DNA from 4 places in the Paenibacillus sp. FSL R7-0297 genome. Region 2 is predicted to be linked to each of the others. Evidence: predicted binding sites of a transcription regulator. Region 2 holds the regulator's gene; each other region holds the start of a gene.

Region 1 (5,899 bases), 260 kb from region 2:
ACGAAGAATATCTTCTCAACTGAATATATCTGGCACGGAATTAAGTACGACAAGACAGTAGGCGTTATTGAGGATAACGCTTATGACAACTTCCAGAAGATTGCTGAACCAGTCGGAATCATTATGGGTATCACACCGGTAACCAACCCAACATCCACCACGATGTTTAAAGCGTTGATTTCCGCCAAGACACGTAATCCTATTATATTCGGTTTCCATCCGTCAGCGCAAGAGTGTAGTGCGGCAGCAGCCAAAATTCTACATGATGCAGGCGTAAAAGCCGGCGCTCCTGAGAACTTCATCCAATGGATCGAGCTTCCGACCATGGACAAAACAAATGCACTGATGAACAATCCTGACGTTGCACTGATTCTGGCAACCGGCGGATCGGCAATGGTTAAAGCAGCTTACAGCTGCGGCAAACCGGCACTCGGCGTAGGTCCTGGTAACGTACCTGCCTTCATTGAGAAGAGTGCTGACATTGATCAGGCAGTAACTGACCTTATCCTTTCCAAGACTTTTGATAACGGTATGATCTGTGCTTCTGAGCAAGCGGTTATTATTGAAGAAGCGATTTTTGACCAAGTGAAGAAAAAAATGATTGCGAACGGCTGCTACTTTGTAAACAAAGAAGAAGCTGGCAAGCTGACAAGCGGCGCAATGAACGTAGAGAAATGTGCGGTTAACCCTGCTATCGTAGGCCAATCCGCTGTGAAGATCGCTGAAATGTGCGGTATTCAGGTTCCTGCCGGAACGAAGATCCTGGTAGCTGAGCTTGAAGGCGTAGGTACTAAATATCCGCTGTCTGCTGAGAAGCTGAGCCCGGTTCTGGCTTGCTACAAAGTGAAGAATGCTGACCAGGGTATTGAACGCGCAGCTGAAATCGTTGAATTTGGCGGCATGGGCCACAGCTCGGCCATCCACTCCAACAACGAAGAAGTAATCATGAAGTTCTCCAACCGTCTGCAAACCGGACGTATTCTCGTCAACTCGCCATCTACACACGGCGCAATCGGCGATATTTACAACACCAATATCCCTTCACTGACACTGGGCTGCGGATCTTATGGACGCAACTCTGTATCGCAAAACGTGACTGCAATCAATCTGATCAACGTGAAAAGGGTGAACCGTCGTACCGTGAATATGCAATGGTTTAAAGTACCTGACAAGATTTACTTCGAAAAGGGATCCACACAGTATCTGGCCAAAATGCCTGACATCACTCGTGTAGCAATTATCACCGACCCTATGATGGTTAAACTGGGTTATGTAGAAAGAGTTGAGCACTATCTGCGTCAACGCCAGACTCCTGTAGCTATCGAAGTGTTCTCGGAAGTTGAACCGGATCCATCGACAACTACTGTAGAAAAAGGTACTGCCATGATGAACAGATTCCAGCCTGACTGCATCATCGCACTCGGCGGCGGTTCCCCAATGGACGCAGCAAAAGGAATGTGGTTGTTCTACGAACATCCGGATGCAGACTTCAACGGCCTGAAACAGAAGTTCATGGATATCCGCAAACGGGTATACAAATTCCCTAAGCTCGGCAACAAAGCGAAATTCGTTGCAATTCCAACAACTTCCGGTACGGGTTCCGAAGTAACATCGTTCGCAGTAATCACAGACAAGACAACGGGTAATAATACAAAGTATCCGCTGGCCGATTATGAGCTGACTCCAGACGTAGCGATTATCGATCCTGAGTTTGTATATAGCTTGCCTAGAACTGCTGTTGCCGATACAGGTATGGATGTATTGACACATGCAATCGAAGCTTATGTATCTGTAATGGCTAGTGACTATTCAGATGGTCTGGCAATCAAAGCGATTCAACTGGTGTTCCAGTGGCTGGAGAAATCCGCACTGACTGGCGACAAGCTTGCCCGCGAAAAAATGCACAACGCATCTACACTTGCCGGTATGGCCTTTGCAAATGCATTCCTGGGTATCAATCACAGCTTGGCGCACAAATGGGGCGGCCAGTACCACACAGCGCATGGCCGTACTAATGCGATCCTGATGCCGCACGTTATCCGTTACAATGCTAAGAAACCTACGAAGTTCGCTTCGTTCCCTAAATATTCGCACTTTGTAGCTGACGAACGGTATGCTGAAATCGCCCGTATCCTGGGATTGCCAGCACGCACTACTGAAGAAGGCGTAACCAGCCTGATCAATGCAATCCGCGACATGAACAAAAAACTCGGCATCGAAGAATCCTTCTCGGCTCTTGGTTTTGATCCTAAGGACTTCGAATCCCGTGTAGATTACCTGGCTGACCGTGCATTTGAAGACCAATGTACAACTGCCAATCCAAAAATGCCGCTGGTATCTGAGCTTGCTGATGTATACCGCAACGCATTCTACGGAAAATTCGACAACTAATCTAAGATTGCCTGGTAAAGTATAAGGTTAAAGGTTAATATGGAACTGGATGGAAGTGACAAATATCACTGAAAGAGTGATATTTGTCACAGTCCTTTTTCAGAAAATAAACTAAAATGTTTATATAAACAACGATCCCAGTTATGAAGTCGCGATTGTGAATTTTATAACAACCGAGTAGCTATGGGATCACGAGACACGGGATTAACCTTCAAGCCCGCGATCTCTACAAATATACTAAATATAAATGGAGGGATTTAGCATGTCGGTGATTGAAAAAGAAGTACAAGAGGTTAAGTCGAGTTGGAGAAGTTTTACTAAAGGTACATGGGCCAAGAAAGTTGACGTTAATAACTTTATTGCCAAGAACATCAATCCTTATGAAGGAAACGAAGAATTCCTTGTAGGTCCTACCAGCAATACTACTGAATTGTGGAAGATTATCTCCCAACTGAGTAAGGAAGAAAGAGAAAGAGGCGGCGTATGGGATGTTTCCCTCGATACTGTCTCCACCATCACTTCCCATAACCCAGGTTATATTGACAAGGACAAGGAACAAATTGTCGGCGTTCAGACTGACGCCCCTTTCAGACGTTCCATTCAACCGTTCGGCGGTATCAAAATGATGATCGATGCTACTAAGGCTTACGGCTTCGAACTTCCGCAAAATATCGTTGACATGTTCACGAACATCCGCAAAACGCATAACCAAGGCGTTTTTGATGCATATACACCAGATATGAGAGCTGTGCGTAAATCCGGCGTAATCACAGGTCTTCCTGATGCATACGGCCGCGGACGCATTATCGGCGACTATCGCCGTATTGCCCTGTACGGTATCGATTTCCTGATTAAAGACAAGAAGCAACAACTAACCGAGCTTGAAGTGGATTCCATGACTGAAGATGTAATTCGTCTGCGTGAAGAGCTGTCCGAGCAAATGCGCGCTCTGGGCGAATTGAAGCAAATGGCTGCTGCTCATGGTCTTGATATTTCCAAACCTGCTAATAACTTCAAAGAAGCTACTCAATGGGTATACTTCGGTTATCTTGCAGCAGTTAAAGAGCAAAACGGTGCCGCAATGTCCTTGGGACGCGTATCCTCTTTCCTTGATATCTATGTACAACGCGATTTTGAAGAAGGTACTCTTACTGAAGAACAAGCGCAAGAAATCGTTGACCATTTCGTAATGAAGCTGCGTATCGTGAAATTCCTGCGTACGCCTGACTATAACGATCTGTTCTCTGGCGACCCTACTTGGGTAACTGAATCCATCGGTGGTATGGCTGAAGACGGAACAACTCGCGTAACCAAGAACAGCTTCCGCTTCCTGCATACCCTGTACAATCTGGGTCCTGCACCAGAACCAAACCTGACTGTACTGTGGTCTGAAAAGCTGCCTGAAGGCTTCAAAAAATATTGTGCCAAGGTTTCCATTGAAACCAGTGCTATCCAATATGAGAACGATGATGTAATGCGTCCATACTGGGGTGAAGACTACGCGATTGCTTGCTGTGTATCCCCAATGCGTATCGGTAAACAAATGCAGTTCTTCGGCGCCCGCGCCAACCTTGCAAAAGCCTTGCTGTATGCGATCAATGGTGGTGTAGACGAGAAGTCCGGTGCCCAGGTAGGTCCTGAATATCCTGCTATTACTTCCGAATATCTTGATTACAACGAAGTAATGAAACGCTTCAAACCGATGATGGAATGGCTGGCTAAGACTTATGTCAATACCCTGAATATCATCCACTATATGCATGACAAATATTCCTATGAACGTATTGAAATGGCGCTGCATGACCGCGACATTCTGCGTACAATGGCTTGCGGTATTGCTGGCTTGTCCGTTGCTGCTGACTCCCTGAGCGCAATTAAATATGCCAAGGTTAAACCGATCCGCAACGAACAAGGTATTGCAATCGACTTCGAAACAGAAGGCGAATTCCCTTGCTACGGCAACAACGATGATGCTGTTGACAATATCGCAGTTGAACTGGTTGAAACCTTCATGTCGATGATCCGCAAAAACAAAACTTACCGTGATGCTGTGCCGACTCAATCGGTATTGACAATCACTTCGAACGTGGTATATGGCAAGAAGACTGGTACTACTCCTGATGGACGTAAAAAAGGCGAACCATTCGCACCTGGTGCTAACCCAATGCACGGACGCGACAAGAAGGGTGCACTTGCTTCCCTGAACTCTGTTGCTAAACTGCCTTACTCCGATGCACAGGATGGTATCTCCAACACATTCTCGATCGTTCCTAAGGCTCTGGGTAAAGACGAAGAATCCCGTAAGTCCAACCTGGTATTCATGATGGACGGATACTTCCACAACAACGCTCAGCACTTGAACGTTAACGTATTTAACCGTGAGCAGCTGATTGATGCAATGGATCACCCTGAGAACTACCCGCAATTGACCATTCGTGTATCCGGCTATGCTGTTAACTTCATCAAGCTGACCCGCGAACAACAGTTGGATGTTATCAACCGTACGTTCCACGATTCCATGTAAGAATTGTTCTTGCAGATCAAGAATTGAAATAAATCAAAGAGCTGCCGCCCTTGCAAGAGGGCGGTACACTCTTGTTTAAAAGTAATTAAAATTTTAAGATTTTTTTCGAAAGGATGACATCTCATGCTTAAAGGACATATCCACTCCTTAGAAACATTTGGGACGGTGGATGGCCCCGGTATCCGCTTCGTGCTTTTTATGCAGGGCTGCCTACTTAAGTGTCAGTATTGCCACAACCCGGATACCTGGGGACTGAATGAAGGCAAGGAAATGACCGTTGAAGAAGTGCTTGCGGAAATTGAACCTTACCTGAATTATTATAAAACTTCCGGCGGCGGGCTTACCGTATCCGGCGGTGAACCCACACTGCAGGCACATTTCGTCAAACAGCTATTCACCGAAGTGAAGAAACGCTGGAATTTGCATACTACGCTTGATACTAACGGCTATAATGATGGTTCGAAAATCAGCGACTTGCTGGATGTTACCGATCTTGTGTTGCTGGATCTGAAGCACATCGATGATGAAGCTCATATTAAGCTGACTGGCAAATCCAACGACCGTACCTTAAAGCTTGCCCGCTGGTTGTCAGATAATAACCGTAAAATGTGGATTCGCCACGTATACGTTCCCGGCATTCATAATAAGGAAGAGGATTTGCGGAATCTCGGCCGATTCATTGGTACGCTTAATGGAGTAGAGAAGTTTGAAATTCTGCCTTATCACGTAATGGGAATTTATAAATGGAAAGAGCTTGGCCGTCCCTACGAGCTTGAAGGGGTGGAGTCACCGGACGAAGAAGAAGTGCAGCGTGCATACCGGCTGATTGAAGAGGGCCGTAAACAGTCTGCTTTGGTATAAATTCATACACGATATAACGAAAGCGGAGCTTCCAATTTGAGGAGTTTCGCTTTTTTGATGTACGGTGTAGTGAGTTCAACATACATAGCAACGTGTGAAATTGATAATTGTAATTTATATGTA
Region 2 (5,899 bases):
CGGAACAAATCCGGCCAGCACCTCTTTCCAATACTTAGGCATTGTTCCACACTCCCATCGTAGCCGCCGCACGCGGCAGAATGATGAACTTACTCTCTGTACCGTTGCTTAGACTCACATACACGTTGTTGTCATCAATTTCCGTTGTTGCTGTAACCCCGCTGTACTTGCTGTCTTGCGTCTTCAGACCATCCAGCTTGGCAGGTATTAATGTATACTTCCGGCTCTCCATCGCCTCTGCAACAGAGAACATGGCTTTATCCCAATACTCATCCAGCAAAGCGCTGGAGTTCTGCTGCACATCCAATTTGAGCGTCCGGCCGTTGATAGCTGAGCTGCCCTCTTTGGATACATACTGCACGAGCTCACGTAATTTCGTGCCTGGCTGCAAATCAAGTTTCAAAGTAACCTCATTGCGTTTAATACTAATATGGGAATCCTTCACTCCCTCATAGGATGACACAAGCTTTTGCAGCGGCTCCTGCACAGCGAACTGGCGGTACGAATACCAGCCACTGAATAACAAAGCAGCGGACAGCAGAGACGTTAGCAGTACAGGCATAAGACGCAGTTTCAAGAAACGTCCTCCTCTCAAAAATGACCGAGCATAAATCTATAATAATGACCAAACTAGCGTGTCTAGCGCCCTTCCGAGACTGACATGCTCTTAAGCATGTCTTGATACAAGTAGTAGTATATCATAAGTGTATATACCATTTTACATAAAAGTGTGAATATATTTAAAATTTTTGATTCTAATTTCTGGATGATCCAGTAGATTATCTTTCTTATCGGCAATACATGTGGACAGATTTAGCTTTGCTGGTAGGGTAACAGAAAAAGAGCGCCCTCTAGGCAATATATGCCTGTGGCGCTCTCTTTTTGTATGACATGGACTTAGGAGTCGCATTAATTCCTCCAGGACCAAAGCTGAAGCGGCTTTACCCTCTTTGTGAGGGTCGACGCTTCCATTATCCGTCTGCCGCTGGTGCGGACTCAGGTTCCGTTAATTGTGCAGATTAGGCGGATTTGCGGGCCCAGCGGACTCAGGTTCCGTTAATTGACCGATTACAACCCATTTCAGGCTCAAATGAACAAGATAACAGAATCTCAGTCCGCTTTGATGCCAAAATAAGCTTTTTAGAAGAAATAGGGGCTTCTCAGTCCGCTTCACTCAGCGATAGTTTGAATTTACACTTTAGCTTGATGCTGTCTGATTTCGCCGGCCATGTATTCTGCATAATCAATTAATAACGCATGATCATATCCGCCGCCGCTTATCCCTCCGCTATATTCATCCAGGCATTGCTTAAGCAATCCGTGATATTTAGCCGGCAAATGCTGCAGGCCCCACTCCCCGCCTTCCTTTTTGGAAGACACAGCTTCTTCCCGCACAAAATACAGCACCCGGCACAAATTCAGTGTGTAGTACACTGGAGAATCTATGATTTGCTGAGCTGCATCCCCAATATCACCAAGGATAGAATCCAGGTAATATTGCCGGTCCACCGGCAGAAACGCATCGCGGATAGGTTCGCCGTACAAAATAAATCCCCGCTGATAGACTACGGCAAATTGAGCCGCAAGATCTCTATCCTCATAACCGCCGCACAGATAATGCTCATCCTTTCTGTACCGGTCCAGATGAAAGTCCGAGAAATGAAACTCAAAAGGAGTAGGATGTACAAAGTTCTTCAGGTATTGCTTCAGTACAACAGTTAGCTCAATCCCGCGCTGGTTAGGCAGACTGTCGTGATAAGCTATCACTTTCTTGGCCAGTTTCCGGCTGACCTCTACAGGCAGCTTGTCGTGTATGACAATCAGCAGATCAATATCACTTTTATCCGGATGAAAGCAGCCCATCGCCAGCGAACCGTGCAGATAAATCCCGGACAAATTTGTCCCCAGCTCCTCTTTGAACAACGTTACCGCCTGATCTAAATAGGCTAGAATTTCCAACTTCGTGATCCTCCTGAATGTCAGTTATGGTTGAAGCAGATGCCGGGAATGAATACTTCCGATATGACAATCCGGTATGTATCATCGCATATACTGAGATGCTATCCAGCTGTCAAGCCATCGAAATGGATTCATCTATTCCTCCCCTATTATTAAGCCATAGCTCCAAGTAGGCTACAAGTCCAAGAATGGTTATAGATTGTTCTCTCCCTTGAAGAACCATTTAAAAAAGCGGGAGAACAGTTCAACTGTCCCCCCGCTCCTGCTGTAGTCCATTCTTGCTGCCGCTTACCGGTTGGGCAGGCTATACCCTTCACCGATGGCACTGCCGTCTGTGAAGCGATAGAAGCTGTAATAGAACCTGCCGTCCTTTTTGTAGAACAGCTGCCAGGCATATTCTCCGTTATACACTCCCGGCAGCAGCCGTTTAATCGTAATACCCGGAAGCTGGGCAGCTATACTATCACGGATCTGCGCCTCCGAAGTCCCTTTGCTGAGCTCCTCCGCATATAAATCATTTTCGCCTCCGGCTGGCTGGCCTTCCTTGGTAAAGCGGACCCAAACCATCAGCTCGGTTCCAGCATCATTTTTTCCGGTAAGCACCCAGTAAATCGCATTTTCATCCCAGACGGATTTCTGTGCTTTGGATACCTCAGTTAAGCCAGCCCGTGCTCTGGCAATCTCTTTGGCTTCACTCCGCTCGTTCCACTGATCCTTCATAATGTAGGCATAAAACTGGCTTAGTCCGAACAGAAGGAGCAGAACCAGGGAAATCCCCAGCGGAAGCCATTTTCTCCTCTTCTTCAACATGCAGCTTCCTTTCCAAATAACCTAAATTACCGTTTCAGCAGTCCTTCGAACGTTTCCTGCGCTTTGCGGCGGATAGCCTCTTCATCTAGTGTCAGACATTGTCCGTGCTTCACAATCTGTTTACCGTTGACCCAGACATGTTCCACATCCTTGGCACTAGCCGAATACACGGCATGGGACAAGAGGTCGGTATGCGGCAGCAAATGCGGCTGATCAATATCAATCGCAATGAAGTCAGCCTTCATCCCTGCTGCAAGCCGGCCTACCTGGTTCAGGAAAATCGAATGTGCACCATATTCTGTCGCCATGAGCAGCGCCTCAGGAGCAGGTACTGCCGTTGGATCACCGCTTACGCCTTTATGAATCAGCGCGGCCAGCCGCATTTCCTCAAACATATCCAGATTGTTGTTGCTTGCCGCGCCGTCCGTACCCAGGGAGACCTTAACTCCTGCTCTAAGCAGCTCAGGAACACGGGCTACTCCGCTGGCCAGCTTAAGGTTGCTGCCGGGATTATGAGATACGCCAACATTATGGCGGGCCAGAATCTCAATCTCTTCATCGTTCAGATGAACACCGTGGGCGATCAGGGACGGCCGGGTGAACATTCCCAGCTTCTCCAGATGCGCGACCGGTCGCAGGCCGTAATCGGCCACATTCTGCTCCACTTCATGGCGCGTTTCGGACATATGCGTGTGCATCGGCAGATCAAGATCATGTGCCGCCTGAACAAACTTCATGAAAAACTGCGGAGGACAGGTGTAAGGCGCATGGGGCGAGAGCATTGCAGTAATTCTGCCGTCAGCCTTGCCATGCCAGTTCCGGGCAAAAGCAATCGCCTCCGCCAGCTTGTGGTTCTGCACCTCTTCCGGACACAGGCCAATAACACCGCGCATAAGTACTGCACGGATGCCTGACTGCTCCGTAACCTCAGCAACCCGGTCCATATGATCATACATATCGAGGAAGGTCGTAGTGCCGCCCTTCAGCATCTCAAGAACGGATAGTGAGGTGCCCCAGTATACATCTTCACCGGTGAATTTCTCTTCCATCGGCCACATTTTTTCCTGCAGCCAAGCCTGCAGCACCATATCATCGCCGTAGCCGCGCAGCAGCGACATCGCCGCATGGCCGTGGGTGTTGACGAGACCCGGCATGAACAGCAGCCGGCTACCGTCAATAACCTCGGCATCCTCTTCAATTACAGGCTTCGCTTCACCTATGTAAGTAATCAGATCATTTTCGATGGTCATATAACCGCTCAGCACCGGCTTATCGCTGCCAGGAACCAGAAAACGGCCGTCTTTAATAATGGTTTTATTGCTGCTCATCTTCAGCTTCGTCCTTTCCGTCATGCAAATAATAAGCCAGACTCTGCAAATCCGTAGTGAAATCGGCGGCATGAATCCGGATATTGGATGGAGTCTTAAGAATTACAGGAGCAAAATTCAGGATCGCCTCAATACCCGAATCCACCAGAATGTCAGCAACGTTCTGTGCTTCACTGTCCGGAACGGTAATAATCCCAATGCGGATGCCCTGTGCACGGATGGTATCCCCCAGCTCACTCATCGGCTGGACAGTCAACGAGTTGATCTGCTGGCCTACCTTAGGCTCATAAGCATCAAATACAGCTGTAATCTTCATCGTATCCTTCAAGTAGGCATTGTAATTCGACAAGGCGTGGCCGAGATTACCTGCACCTACCAGAGCTACATTAATCTGCTGGTCCAGCTTCAGAATATGCCGGATCTTCTCAATCAGATAAGAGACATCATAACCAATGCCCTTTCTGCCAAAATCACCAAAATAAGCCAGGTCCTTGCGGATCTGGGCGGGGTTGAGATCAAGCTTCTGTCCCAGCTCCTGAGAAGAAACTGTTGAGATTTCACGTTTTTGGAGATCGTTCAGGAAACGCAGGTACACTGGGAGTCTGCGAACGACGGCCTCCGATATTTTATCCGATTTCATGTTTTCTCCTCCTAAAAGTTTTGATAGCATATACTTCTTGAATGACTTCGCAAAACTTGCTTCGTAAGCATACGCTTGTTTTGAAAGCATATGCTGCTTGATCAAGCTTCACTGCTGTTAAGCCGATTATAGGAACCGTGCTCCAGGCCTGCCCGTTTAGGCAGGAGCCGTGGAGCGCGGGACTTCAGAACAATAATTACTTATACATAATATCAGCCGCCGACGGATTATTAAACCCCGCCATCTTCAAGCCATTCTGCAATCCGCGGAACGATCTGATCCGTCAGCATATGCTCCATCTTGGGTCCGGGCAGCGAATACAGGAAATACTTCCCATAATAAGATTCGATTACCCTGGTATCATATACAATAACGATTCCGCGGTCCTGCGCGGTGCGTACCAACCGCCCGAAGCCTTGCTTGAAGCGGATTACGGCCTGCGGGACGGACAGCTTCATGAACGGATTCTTCTTCTGTGCCTGAAGCAGCTCAGACTTCGCTTCAGCCAGCGGATGATTGGGCGGCTGGAACGGCAGTCTGACAATAGCCAGACAGGTCAAAGCATCCCCGGGAATGTCTACACCTTCCCAGAAGCTGCTCGTCCCCAGTAAGACTGACGCCGAGCTGTCCTGGAACCGACGGATCAGCTTGCTCCGGCTACCGCCTTCTACGCCTTGTCCAAGCACAGCGATATCCTGCGAAGTCAGGGCTTCTTTGAGCGGATCATAGACCTGGCGCAGCATCTTGTAGGAGGTGAACAGCACCAGCATCCGCCCGCGGGTAGCCACAGCAGTTTCTGCCAGAGAATGAACCAGTGTGTCCACAAAGCGGGCATCCCCAATGCTTCCCTTGACACTAGGGAAGTCACGTGGAATGACAAGCAGTGCCTGCTCACGGTATTTGAACGGTGACGGAAGCAGAGCTGTCTGTAGACGTCCCTGCTCTGCAGCCTCACCAAGACCGAGATTATCGATCATGAACTGGAATGACTTATCCACAGACAAGGTAGCCGATGTCAGGATGATACTCTTCTTCTTATCGAAGAACAGTTCCCTGAGCTGAGTGCTCACATCCACCGGAACGGCATACATCTGCAGCGACTTGCCGCGGTAATTGCCGCTCCCCTCCAGCCAGTACACGATATTCTCGTCATTCAGTCCCA
Region 3 (5,899 bases), 150 kb from region 2:
AATACACATGCTTCAGATATTGTTTCAATAAACGGTCTGAAATTTTCAACTTTCATTCCCCCTGTAAATGATTACTGAAGAGCGGGGGATACTCTGATTCTGCTTGCATGAAATGTCCAGGTCGCCGGCATCTGCTTACACCACCTTTGAAGGATTCCTTTGTATTATCTCAGTCTGCTGTATAGATGTCCAATCCAAGGCAGCTTAGTCAGGAAGCGAGGTGGTATCAGAGACAACACCGAAGGTTGATCCTTTGATATAAGCCTGGTTCTGCAGAGCTTCCAGCTGTTTAGCGGTGCCGGTTACGACTGCGCCAATGATTGTGATATCCTCCGGCTCCAGAATATCATTATCCCCGGCCAGGCTCTGATGAACCTGATCTGCTTCCCAGGTGAAGTTCCTGCCGTGCTTGCGCAGCTGCTCGACACTGTTAATGAAGGAGTCCACACCGCCGTAAGGAGCGAACTGCTCGCCGTGAAATCCGTAGATAATCATCGAATCAGCCGCGATGGTTTGCCGCGTTTCCTTCAGGTATTTTTTATAAGAGGGGGTATATGCATCCGTCCAGAACCAGACAGGCTGCACCCCGGCAGGGATAAGCTTCCGGGTCTCTTCCAGCGTATAGGCTTGGTCAAAAGACAAAGCCAGCTCCACAAGTGTATCGTCTTCCAGCTGCTTCAGCAGACTGATGCTGTCCTCGTACGTTTCATAAGCGATCTCCGGATGGTAAAAGATCATTTCCCGGTCCCCTGTGGCAGAGTTGTAACGGTGTGTGGATGCTGTGCTCAGCTGTTCCGGCAGAGAAATCGCTCCGAATGCGCCATACCTGCCGGTGGAGCGGCCCAGCAGATTATAGGATTCCTCGATGGGCTGCCAGATATAAGGCTTATTTCCCAGCCATTTGTAAGTCTGATTGTAGGTTTCGCCGCCAAAGCTATCTAATTTCACCGACTGGTTGCTGATGTGCACATTGGGGGCGCTGATCTCATTTTTCCAGAGAATCTCTGATTGTACCTTGCTGCCCTGATACAGCCTCAAATGGTAGAGGCCATACCAGATAACGGCGAGAATAATGGGGGTTACGATAACAATGATGCCAATGGTCTTCAGGGTGGAGCGGAGTCTGGCTTTGTGAATGAGCTGCTGAGCCTGCTTCCCTCCGAAAATAAACTGGTCCTGTTCTTGATTCTGTTCCATTTATTGACCCTCCCTATAGTGTTTGATGAATTGGTTTTTGGCGCGCGTAACATGAGTCTTGAGCGTATTCTCATTCATACCGTACAGGGATGAGAGCTCCTTGTAGGTCAGGTTCAGCTCATATTTGAGAATCAGCAGCTCCTGATGCTGCTCAGAGAGCAGAGACAGTGTGTCGCGGATATTCTGTGCGGTTTCCCGCCTCAGCAGCTGAATCTCCGGCAGATGGGTCAAAGAAAGAAGCTGAATGTCGTCAACATCGACCGTGGGATGGCGTTTATCTTTCCTCTTAAGATCATAGAATTGATTAGTTGCTACCCGGAACATCCAGCCCATGACTTGTTTCGGGCCGATGCCATCCTGATAGATTAAGTATTTATAACAGGTGTCCTGAACGATATCTTCAGCATCCTCGCGGGCGAGTCCGCGTTTTCTCAAGTACCGGTATAGCAAAGTTCCGGCTTGCTGCAGAAAGTGATGAATGGTTTCTTTGGCCATGTCCTGCCCCCTTCCCCTATACAACGCTAAGCTCCGTGAAAAGTTTACAGCAGCCGTTACATCCAGTATTCCTTAATTATAAATGTTCACTACCGGCAACCGCCTCACCTATTCAGTTAATATAATATCAGTATGTAAAATATTAGCTGCATCGGAGGGTATCTATGTATCAGGATAAGGAATTGGTGATCCGGCCCATAGCTGAAGGGGATCTGTTCAGACTGTGGGAGCTCTCACATAAAGAGGAAGCACCGGAGTGGAAGAAATGGGATGCGCCTTACTACGAACACAAGCGGATTCCGTGGGAAGAGTATTATGGGAACAGAGCGGAGATTGTTGGATGCGGAAATAATTGGGTAATAGAAGTAGAGGGCGAGGTTATAGGCGACGTCAGTTACTATTGGGAGCATAAGCCATCCTTATGGCTGGAAATGGGCATTATCATCTATGATCCGGCATATTGGAGCAGTGGTTACGGGACAAAAGCTCTCAGGCTATGGATCGGTCATCTGTTCAATGCTTATCCGCTGGTCCGTGTAGGCTATACCACATGGTCCGGGAATGTGCGGATGATTAGGACCGGGGTGAAATTAGGCATGACGATGGAAGCAAGACTCCGGAAATGCCGGTACTACGACGGGCAATTCTATGATTCTATTCGAATGGGACTGCTTAGAGAGGAGTGGGAGGCCTTAGAATTGAAAGGATCAGCCGCTGAAGGTTCGCGTACAAAATTAGACAAATAAGCATGAAATGCCTGCATTTTGCACGATATGAAACAATCAAAATGCTTGTTTGTGAAAAAAGACACAAATTCGTGAAAACTATCACTTTGTTATCATAAAATTTTAATATATAATAAAGTTAATTAAAAGAAACAGGGGGAATAAAAATGAAATTATTCAAAGTTTTAGTAGTAGCAGGGGTATCCGCAGCATTGTTGTCGGGTTGTGGATCGAATAATAATGCAGCTAATGATGCAGGGGCAGCAGCAACTACAGCTCCAGCCACAGAGCAGACTGATGCAAAAAGCACGGCTTCGATCGTTAACCAGGCAGATGCCTTCACTGCTGCTGTAAGCGAAAGCGGCAACTGGATTATAGCGGTTCTGAACGATCTGACCGTGGACAAGGATGTTGTTGTAGCCGGTGAATTCCATGACAAAGGCGATGCAAGTGCAGCAATCTATCGTAAGCTTGCCCTGTATGCACAAGATGCAGACCACAAGGTTACAGCTACCTATACTCTGACAGCACCTAAAGTAACTGTGCAGAGCGAGAACTTCCGCGTTCAAGGCGGTACAATCAAAGGTGACGTATATGTAGAAGCTAACGGATTCAACCTGTACAAAGATGCTACCATCGACGGCAACCTGTACTATGCAAGTGAAGATGTGAAGGCTACTGCTGTGATCGAAGGCAAAGTAACCGGAGCAAATGAAGTTAAATAATTCAATCCTAATACAGCAGCTACATTAGTATATTGTATTGCAAACAGCCTGTAGACAGGCCCTCTGGGGCTGGCTCTATGGGCTTTTTTGTATTCTGTCCGGAAATATTCTATAGTATTATGGAAGGTATTGTAAGCGTAAACACATGGGACAGGGGATGCAATTATTCATGAAGAATAGCCGGAGATTGGGGATGGCTGCCGGAGTGATTCTAGTTTCCGTAGCCGTACTCTATTTACTTTTGTATATGTATGAAAGACCTGGCGGATGGTCTGACCAGCGGATGTCCCGCTTACTCGGAATGGAGCAGACCCTCCAAATTCCACTTGGCAAAAGTCCGGAAGAAGCTGTCCGGCTGTTCCGCGGCTCCGACTCGATGACAGTAATTCATCAGGAGCCTGCAGCCAGAGGGGAGCTGGTATTTCTTACCCGGGCGGGCCAGCAAGATAGCAATAATCTTCAAGTAGAGTATGTCCGCAAAACCTGGCTCGGATGGAAGTGGGTATGGGGAGGCGGCTACGGAATGGGCGGAGATCCGGACAGCTCTGCATTAAACTATATGTGTTTTCCTGAACTGGAGCATATTTCGACTCCATTTCCCATGGTGATCGGAGAAGTTCTGAACCCGTCCATTCAGCATATTACAGTCGAGCAGAAGGAGGCAGGGACGGATAAATCTGAGGCGAAGCTTATTAAAGTCGGATCAGACCGGACGATTTGGTTCGCTTTTCAGCCGGCTACGGCGGGTGTCCCGTTTGAGATTGAAGGACTTGATGAAGCGGAGGGAATGATTGCATCCAAAATAATAACAGACGCAAGAGACAGCGGAGCGATTCCGCTTGGTAAATGAAAATAAAAGTGTGGGGGCACTCTCACCCCCTTCGATGATGGAAGTGTTGCACAAAGTACAACAATTTCCTTGTAATATCAGCCGTAATCGCAAATTGTTGTACGAAATGCAGTATTCCTCCGTCATCAAGCCGATAAATGGGATAATTGTTGTATTTCATACAACATTCCGCCCAAATACCCAGTTATCAATGATCCCGAGTTGCAAAACGTACAACATTTCTCTATTGGCCTATTGATGAAGGTGAGCTTACTTAAGAATCTTTATTATAAGTTGCCTGAAAAGAGGACGAAGACTCCGGCGCCGTGCGGACACGGACTGCCAGGGTCTTCGTCTGTATTTGTGATCTATTCCCAAGGATAACTAATGTTATGTTATGCCGGTAATACTGAAGTAAGGGATTTCGCATAGGATGCGGATTCCAATTCTTCAGCCGGTGATGTTCTAAACTGTAAATGATACAGCTCCGCATAGAGCCCATCCTGTTCAATGAGCGCATCATGTGTGCCTTCTTCAACAATTCTCCCATGATCCAGAACAATGATCCGCGAAGCCTCCCTTACCGTTGAGAGCCTGTGGGCAATCACGAGGGTGGTCCGGTCTTTCATCAGCAGATCAAGCGATTGCTGAACCAGCCGTTCGGACTCGTTGTCGAGTGCTGAAGTAGCTTCATCCAGCAGCAGGAGCGGCGCATTACGCAGAAAAGCTCTGGCGATGGCGAGGCGCTGCCGTTGACCGCCTGATAAAGTAGAGCCGTGTTCACCGATCTGCGTGTCGTATCCTTCAGGCAGCCGCATAATAAATTCATCTGCACCTGCCAGGCGGGCAGCTTCCCGGATTTCTTCATCGCTGGCATGTTCAGCACTGAACGCGATATTATCCCGGATGCTGCCGGAGAACAGGTAAGGATTCTGCGGTACATAGGAGATCCTCCGGCGCGCCGCCTCAAGGTGATCATGTACACCATAACCGCACACGGTAATACTGCCGGCCTCCGGTTCATAGAGTCCGCAGCACAACCGTACAAGTGTCGTCTTGCCCGAGCCGCTGGGGCCGACAACGGCAACCGTCTCGCCATGCTTCAGCTCAAGACGGATCCCGCTCAGACAGCTTCCCTCCCTGGACTGGGGTCCCTCGAAGCTGTAGTGCAGCCCCTGTATGCTTAGTGCAGCAGCTTCCGCCAAGGCGGTTGCTTCAGCGGCGGCTACCGCTGCGGATACGGCAGTATCCTGTCCAATGCCAGATGCTGCCCCTTCCCGGGGAGCATCAAGAATCTCAAATACACGGTCAGCCGCCCCGAGTGATTCCTGTACCCCGCCCCAAGTCTGCGACATGTGGACGAATGGCCACTGAACACGTCCCATCAGGATGATGAAGGCAAGCACTTCACCCGCCGAGGTCTCACCCCGCAGCGCTGACCTGGCAATAAGGATAGCGCAGCTGATCATTACAACATTATTAATGAATGCAGAAGAATGCCAGAGCAGCGCGTTCAGCAGCGTTTTTTGCTTCTGCAGCCGGTTCAGCTGCTCGCGTTCAGCTGCATACCTGCCCAGCAGCGTATTCTCCAGTGAAAATGAACGGATAACCTTCATCCCCTGGAGGGTCTCCTGCAGGATTCCCCGCAGCAAGGCTTCCTGGGCATAGATTTGTGTGTACAGCTTGCGCAGTCTGCGGTCAAAGAAACGGCCGGACAGAAAGACAACGGGGCCCGTTCCAAGTGCAAGGAGTGCAAGCCAGACATCCATACTGGCCAAATACAGAAATGCAACCAGGCAGAGCAGAAGATTATAACCCAGATCGTAGACCAGACTGCTAATCATCCCCATGGCCGCTCCGGCATCCTTGGTATTCCGGGAGGTCAAATCTCCGGAATGCATGGCTTCCAGCTGGCGGTAAGTCAGCCG
Region 4 (5,899 bases), 1.7 Mb from region 2:
TTTAGGAGGATTCAGAACAATAGTTATTCACTCTAAACTTGATCCAACGTAACCCAGTCGCTGTAAGGAGGGATAAATACTCTGGACCGCAATCGGCGGTGTCAATCCGCGGACTGATTGCCGGTATATCGAAGCGGATTTCTTGCTGAAGTGGACTGAGAGGCCGTTATTTCGCCAAAAAGCCTCATGATCCGGAGGATTCGGACTGAGAATCCTTTATCCTGTTCTTTTAAGCGCTAAAACAAGGCGTTTCAGGATATTAACGGAATCTCAGTCCGAATGTCCTGCGAATTCGCCATTTCTTCGCAAATAACGGAATCTCAGTCCTCCTCACAAGCTGATGAGTTCATGAGCCCGTGATGCTCCAGCCAATCTCCAGACAAGCTCAGGTGAGGAAAAGTGCAATTGCTAAGCTTCTTAGCACCAGCATGATTTGTCCGCAGGTAAGCTTCACAATCTCTAGCTTGATTCACCTGCAGGGCAAAATTGGTGCCCTGGAACAGTGCCGTCTTATAAAATGGACGGCAAAAGCCTTGCCGTTTGCTGTATAATTTACTGATTGTTATGTTGCGGTTCAGCTATCCGGGTACTTGAAGGAGGAAGAAAAGGATGCGTTTGTTTGGAGTGAGGCTTGACGGAACCCGCAGCGGGTTAATCAAGTCTTTTCTGGAGGATAATTATGTATGTGCGGGAGATCCCTTTGCTGGAGATCTGGAGACTAGCGGAAGAGAGGATATCCGCAGCAGACTTGCTGCATCCGGAGCTTATCAGGGGCAAGAGCTGGAAGAGGCACTTGGCAGTTTAGACATCTTCATCAACGTGATGCAGGATGGGGATTATGTGCTGATTGCGGATGAGGAATGGGTATACCTTGGCGATCTGGGGGATTATTTCTATGATGCCCGGCAGGAGAGTGTGGAGGGCGGAACTGCGCACCGGCGCGGAGTAACCTGGCTGAAGAGTCTGCCCCGTACAGCTGTGAATTCTGCAGTACAAGCACTGCTTGCTTCGGATCAGGAAGTTACCCGTTATTCAGGAGTGCTGCCTGCAGCAAGAATGGATTTGTGGCTTGCAGACTCTTCGGCTGGCGATGTAGAAGCTGCTCATTCCCCGGCCCGTGTGGATGAAGCCACAATAGCTGAGGCGCTGGCTGTTCTGAAGGCTGCCCTGCACAGTCCGGATGCGGAGCGGCGGGAACGCGCGGCAGCGGCTATATTGCATTATGCCAAATAATCATCAGGCAGAAGCCTTATCTTATAGAGTGACAGCAAAAAGGTCTTCCGGTTAAGCTGCCGGAAGACCTTTTTGCTGTCAACTATGAAACAGGGACTTCTCTGGACCAGGTGTAGGCTCAGATAAATTCTACAAACTCATTAACCGGCTTGCGGTAGCCGCGCGGTCTAATTTTGTGCTTGTTGTCTTTGCCGATCGTAATCAGCATTACCGGAACGAAGTTATCGCTGAGTCCGAGAGTAGCTTTCACCGCCTCCGGATCAAAACCGATCATCGGGCAGGTATCCCATCCCTTGTCCTTGGCAATCAGCATGAACTGCATAGCCGACAAGGAAGCATTGCGGATCGCTTCATCCCGCTGGAAAGCGTCTTTTCCGGTGTAAGAATCATTAATAGACTGAATAGTACGGTCGTAATCGTCTTCACTCATGGCTCCCAGCATTTTAAGTCCGCTATAGATTTCTGGAGCCTGCTGGTAGGCATTTTTATCACCCAGCACGACGATGACAGCCGATGCAGTGTGGATTTTGTATTGGCCGTACGCACCTTTACGGATTTCTTCCTTCACAGTATCATCGCTAATGACTTTGTAGTGGGCGTGCTGCAGGTTGAAGGCCGATGGAGCCAGCCGGGCCAGTGAGAACATCTCCTCCAGCTCATTCTGTGGGATTTTCACCCCTTCAACGAAATTCATAGCCGATCTGCGGGACTGAACTAATTCTGAAAAAGTACTCATAAATAATGACCTCCATTGGGATATGTATGTTGGTTAGTAATAATCAATAGCTGATATTAATAAATAAACTTACAATAAGTTACTTACTTAAAATATCACGACCACAAGCATACGTCAATGATTAAACAACATTAAATTGTGAATTTTAGTTCAAATAGTCGATAAGTTTTGAAAAAGTGAGAAAAGAAGTGATTTTAATCACAAAATAAGGCTATAAAGCCAAAAACATTGTGACATTTATTACAACCGGAATGTTATAATAGTCACATAGTTTCAGTGGATGAATACTTTTAAGCAGCAATGCCATTGTAAAGGAGACTTTGATATGTCAGAAACCATTACCCAAACCCCTTTGGAACAAGAAATACCCGCAGCAGGCCTTCCCCAAGAGGATTTGCTGAATCAGCTTCTGAAACCGGAAGTTCAGGAATCCCTGATCCTTCTGGTGGAGCAGCTGCCGCAGATTACCCAACTGGTGAATGTATTAACCAAATCGGTCGATTTCGTACAATCGGTTGCAACGGATGAAGTATTGAAAAATGATACGGTAGGCGCAATCAAGGAGATGGCGGGTCCTGTGGTAGGCTCTGTCAAGAATCTGGCGGCTACGGTTATTGAAGCGAAAGACCGCGCGGATGCAAGCAGTGAAACCATCAGCTTGTTTGGCATGATGAAAATGATCAAGGACCCGCAGGTACAGAACGTGCTCCGTTTCATGAATGCATACCTGCAGGTCAGCGGCGAACGCCAATCCGGTAAGTAATTATTGTTCAAATCTTAATCGTAAGGACGGAGGAAATATGATGTCAAAACACATAGTTATTCTAGGTGCAGGTTATGGCGGCTTATTGAGTGCGCTAACCGTGCGCAAATACATGAGCAAAGCTGAAGCCAGAGTTACAGTGGTTAATCAGTATCCAACACACCAGATCATAACCGAGCTACACCGCCTTGCAGCAGGTAGTGCTTCGGAACAGGCGGTTGCCATGCCACTTGCGAAGCTGTTCGCCGGTAAGGATATCGATCTGAAGATTGCCAAGGTTAATTCGTTCTCGGTAGAGAACAAGCAGATCGTCCTCTCAGATGGTGTAATGCTGACTTATGATGCTCTCGTTGTCGGTCTGGGCAGCACGACGGCTTATTTCGGCATTCCGGGACTTGAACAGTACAGCATGGTGCTGAAATCGGCGGCGGATGCACTGAGGATTCACGGACATATTGAAGACCGGATTCGTGAATATGCCAAAAGCGGCAACGCGGCCGATGCAACCATCCTGATCGGCGGGGGCGGCTTGACAGGTGTTGAGCTTGTAGGTGAAATTGCCGATGTATTGCCCAAGCTGACTAAGAAATATGGAGCGAACCCGGCTGAAATCCAGCTGCTGCTCGTAGAAGCCGGACCGAAGATTCTTCCGGTCCTGCCGGATCATCTGATTGAGCGCGCTACAACCAGCCTCGAGAAACGCGGAGTTCAGTTCCTGACTGGTCTTCCCGTTACGAATGTAGCAGGCAATACCATTGATCTGAAGGACGGCCGCCAGATTGTGGCGAATACCTTCGTCTGGACCGGCGGCGTGCAGGGCAACCCGCTGATCGGTGAGTCCGGGCTTGAAGTGAACCGCGGCCGCGCAACCGTGAATGAGTTCCTGCAATCCACTTCACACCAGAATGTATTTGTAGCCGGTGACAGTGCGGTTGTGTTCGCACCGGACGGCCGTCCGTATCCGCCAACGGCACAAATTGCCTGGCAGATGGGTGAACTGATCGGCTATAACCTTTACGCTTACCTGAATGACAAAGCCTCCGAGACCTTCAGTCCGGTGAATTCCGGGACACTTGCCAGTCTGGGACGCAGAGACGGAGTAGCGATTGTCGGCGGCAATTCCACACCGCTGAAGGGTCTGCCGGCAACGCTGATGAAGGAAGCAAGCAATATCCGGTATTTAACCCATATTCACGGGTTATTCAGTCTGGCCTATTAATTCTCTCCTAACCATCTATACCTATTGCAGGCCGCTTCCATGCGGCAGATCATCCCCTTCAACCGCCAGCAGGCAGTTGAAGGGGATTTTTCATGCATTCAGACTGTGCAAGGAGAGCTGTGTGAAATTACATAGTAAATTACTGGAAGTTTCTTTATCCTGAATGAGGCATACATCCTATATATGAACTTATTGCGCAGCACTAGGAGGAGAAGATGATTCAGAACGGATTTATCTGCAATTGGATGGAGGTTCAAACGGACGGGCAGGGCCGCGGATTGTATTATAAATATTCTGCACACCGTGCACCTGCTGTCATCTTTATTTCCGGATTAGGGGATGGTTGCGATTCCTGGAGCGGTGTCCAGGAGAATATTGCACAGCATGCCTCAACGCTCGCTTATGACAGAGCGGGTACCGGGACCAGCCCGGGAGTGCCGGGACCGCGCACCTGCCAGGATCTGGTGGAGGAGCTGTACCGGCTGCTGGCACTGCTGGATATTAAAGCCCCTTATATTCTGGTCGGTCATTCCTTTGGCGGTCTGGTAGCCAGATTGTTCGCCTGCTGCTATCCGGAGCGGATTGCGGGAATTGTACTGATAGATGCTGCAGGCGAATATAAGGAGCTTACTTATGAGCGGGTGCTGCCCCCGCAGCATATCGCTGCGAACCGGGCGTACCTGCTGAACCCTTCGCTCAATAAGGAGCAGATCGATAAGATGCAGAGCTATAAGCAGATCTCTGCTGCCCGGGGTTCCATGCCAAGCCAGGTTCCGCTATCGGTGATAACCAGGGGGCTTGCGGATGAGGAGGGATCAGACTGGCCGGCACATGCGATACTGGAGATCGAGCAGAAGAACCAGGCGGAGTTCCTGGAATTATCTTCAGCCAGCAGACAGCTGATTGCGCCGGGTAGCGGTCATTATATCCATCATGACCAGCCCGGGCTGGTCATTGAAGTAATCATAGGGATGATACAGGCTCATTCTAACGGGCTTAAATACTGATATCAGCGTCTTCACAAGAACCTTCACAGTACTGGTGATTAGCTTGATCGCACAGCGCCACAAGGAGCATCCATTCCTTACATCTGAGGGTTTCCGGCTTCTGAAGTTGAGCGGATCGCCGCCAGGTTCGGTGGCCTGGCAATCAACCGAGAAGCCGCAGAAGGCAACCTGAATACTGTCCTGAATGAAGCGCTTAGAGCCGTGAACAGATTTACTCCGTAAATATGTAATGAAAACGTATTCGCAGGAAAATCTATTTGTTATAATGTTGATGTTTATACCATTTCAGATGTTTTCATAGGAGGATTTCAGGCATGCCATTTCAAAAGAACGATATCATCCTGTTCCAGGGTGATAGTATCACGGATTGCGGCCGCAATTACGCAGACGCTTCATCACTTGGTGTAGGTTACGCGCTGATGGCGGGCGCTCGTCTTGGGCTGCAGTATCCGGAGAAGAACCTTACCTTCATCAACCGCGGCATCAGCGGCAACCGCGCCGTGGATCTGCAGGAGCGCTGGGACCGGGATTGTCTGGAGCTTAAGCCGACCTGGGTGTCGATTTATATCGGTGTTAATGATACCTGGCGCTGGTTCGATTCCGGGCAGGAGACTACAGCAGCTGAGTTTGAGGCTTCCTACCGTGATCTGATTGAACGCACCAAGCAGAGCCTGGATGCCAAGCTGGTGCTGGTTGAGCCGTTCGTACTGCCGGTGCCGGAAGACCGTAAGGGCTGGCGTAAGGACCTGGACCCGAAAATTCATGTGGTCCGTGAGCTGGCCCGTGAATATGGCGCTGTATTGGTCCCGCTGGACGGACTGTTCGCCGCCGCGTCGGTTAAGGCCGAGCCTGCCTTCTGGGCCGGGGATGGCGTACATCCTTCACCTGCCGGCCATGCGCTGATTGCAGAAGCCTGGATGAAGGCTGTAGGGGCTATAAGC

Evidence for each region. Region 2 encodes Rex, which represses fermentation and respiration genes when NADH is low (regulators of the CRP and FNR family bind a similar motif). Its sites were predicted from a motif close to TTGTGAAATATTTCACAA; they were not measured.
Region 1: pflB (formate C-acetyltransferase) is a predicted target of Rex. The motif match lies at 2,547-2,564, and genes of this name have one in related genera.
Region 3: MKZ24_RS17560 (polymer-forming cytoskeletal protein) is a predicted target of Rex. The motif match lies at 2,488-2,505, and genes of this name have one in related genera.
Region 4: MKZ24_RS24285 (DUF1641 domain-containing protein) is a predicted target of Rex. The motif match lies at 2,198-2,215, and genes of this name have one in related genera.

The regions. Positions count from the first base shown of each region.
Region 1 is NZ_JBBPAQ010000001.1:3,595,360-3,601,258, forward strand. Features, by position in the region: gene adhE (bifunctional acetaldehyde-CoA/alcohol dehydrogenase) at 1-2,391, shown strand, start outside; gene pflB (formate C-acetyltransferase) at 2,654-4,915, shown strand; gene pflA (pyruvate formate-lyase-activating protein) at 5,039-5,776, shown strand.
Region 2 is NZ_JBBPAQ010000001.1:3,850,575-3,856,473, reverse strand. Features, by position in the region: gene MKZ24_RS16925 (AAA family ATPase) at 1-42, opposite strand, end outside; gene MKZ24_RS16920 (hypothetical protein) at 35-577, opposite strand; gene MKZ24_RS16915 (aminoglycoside adenylyltransferase domain-containing protein) at 1,192-1,959, opposite strand; gene MKZ24_RS16910 (cell wall elongation regulator TseB-like domain-containing protein) at 2,248-2,769, opposite strand; gene MKZ24_RS16905 (amidohydrolase) at 2,796-4,097, opposite strand; gene MKZ24_RS16900 (redox-sensing transcriptional repressor Rex) at 4,084-4,737, opposite strand; gene dinG (ATP-dependent DNA helicase DinG) at 4,968-5,899, opposite strand, start outside.
Region 3 is NZ_JBBPAQ010000001.1:4,002,228-4,008,126, forward strand. Features, by position in the region: gene MKZ24_RS17545 (anti sigma factor C-terminal domain-containing protein) at 205-1,197, opposite strand; gene MKZ24_RS17550 (RNA polymerase sigma factor) at 1,198-1,692, opposite strand; gene MKZ24_RS17555 (GNAT family N-acetyltransferase) at 1,857-2,438, shown strand; gene MKZ24_RS17560 (polymer-forming cytoskeletal protein) at 2,585-3,142, shown strand; gene MKZ24_RS17565 (hypothetical protein) at 3,312-3,992, shown strand; gene MKZ24_RS17570 (ABC transporter ATP-binding protein) at 4,367-5,899, opposite strand, start outside.
Region 4 is NZ_JBBPAQ010000001.1:5,514,937-5,520,835, reverse strand. Features, by position in the region: gene MKZ24_RS24295 (hypothetical protein) at 610-1,233, shown strand; gene MKZ24_RS24290 (nitroreductase family protein) at 1,352-1,969, opposite strand; gene MKZ24_RS24285 (DUF1641 domain-containing protein) at 2,295-2,732, shown strand; gene MKZ24_RS24280 (NAD(P)/FAD-dependent oxidoreductase) at 2,773-3,951, shown strand; gene MKZ24_RS24275 (alpha/beta fold hydrolase) at 4,167-4,958, shown strand; gene MKZ24_RS33160 (hypothetical protein) at 4,993-5,130, shown strand; gene MKZ24_RS24270 (SGNH/GDSL hydrolase family protein) at 5,273-5,899, shown strand, end outside.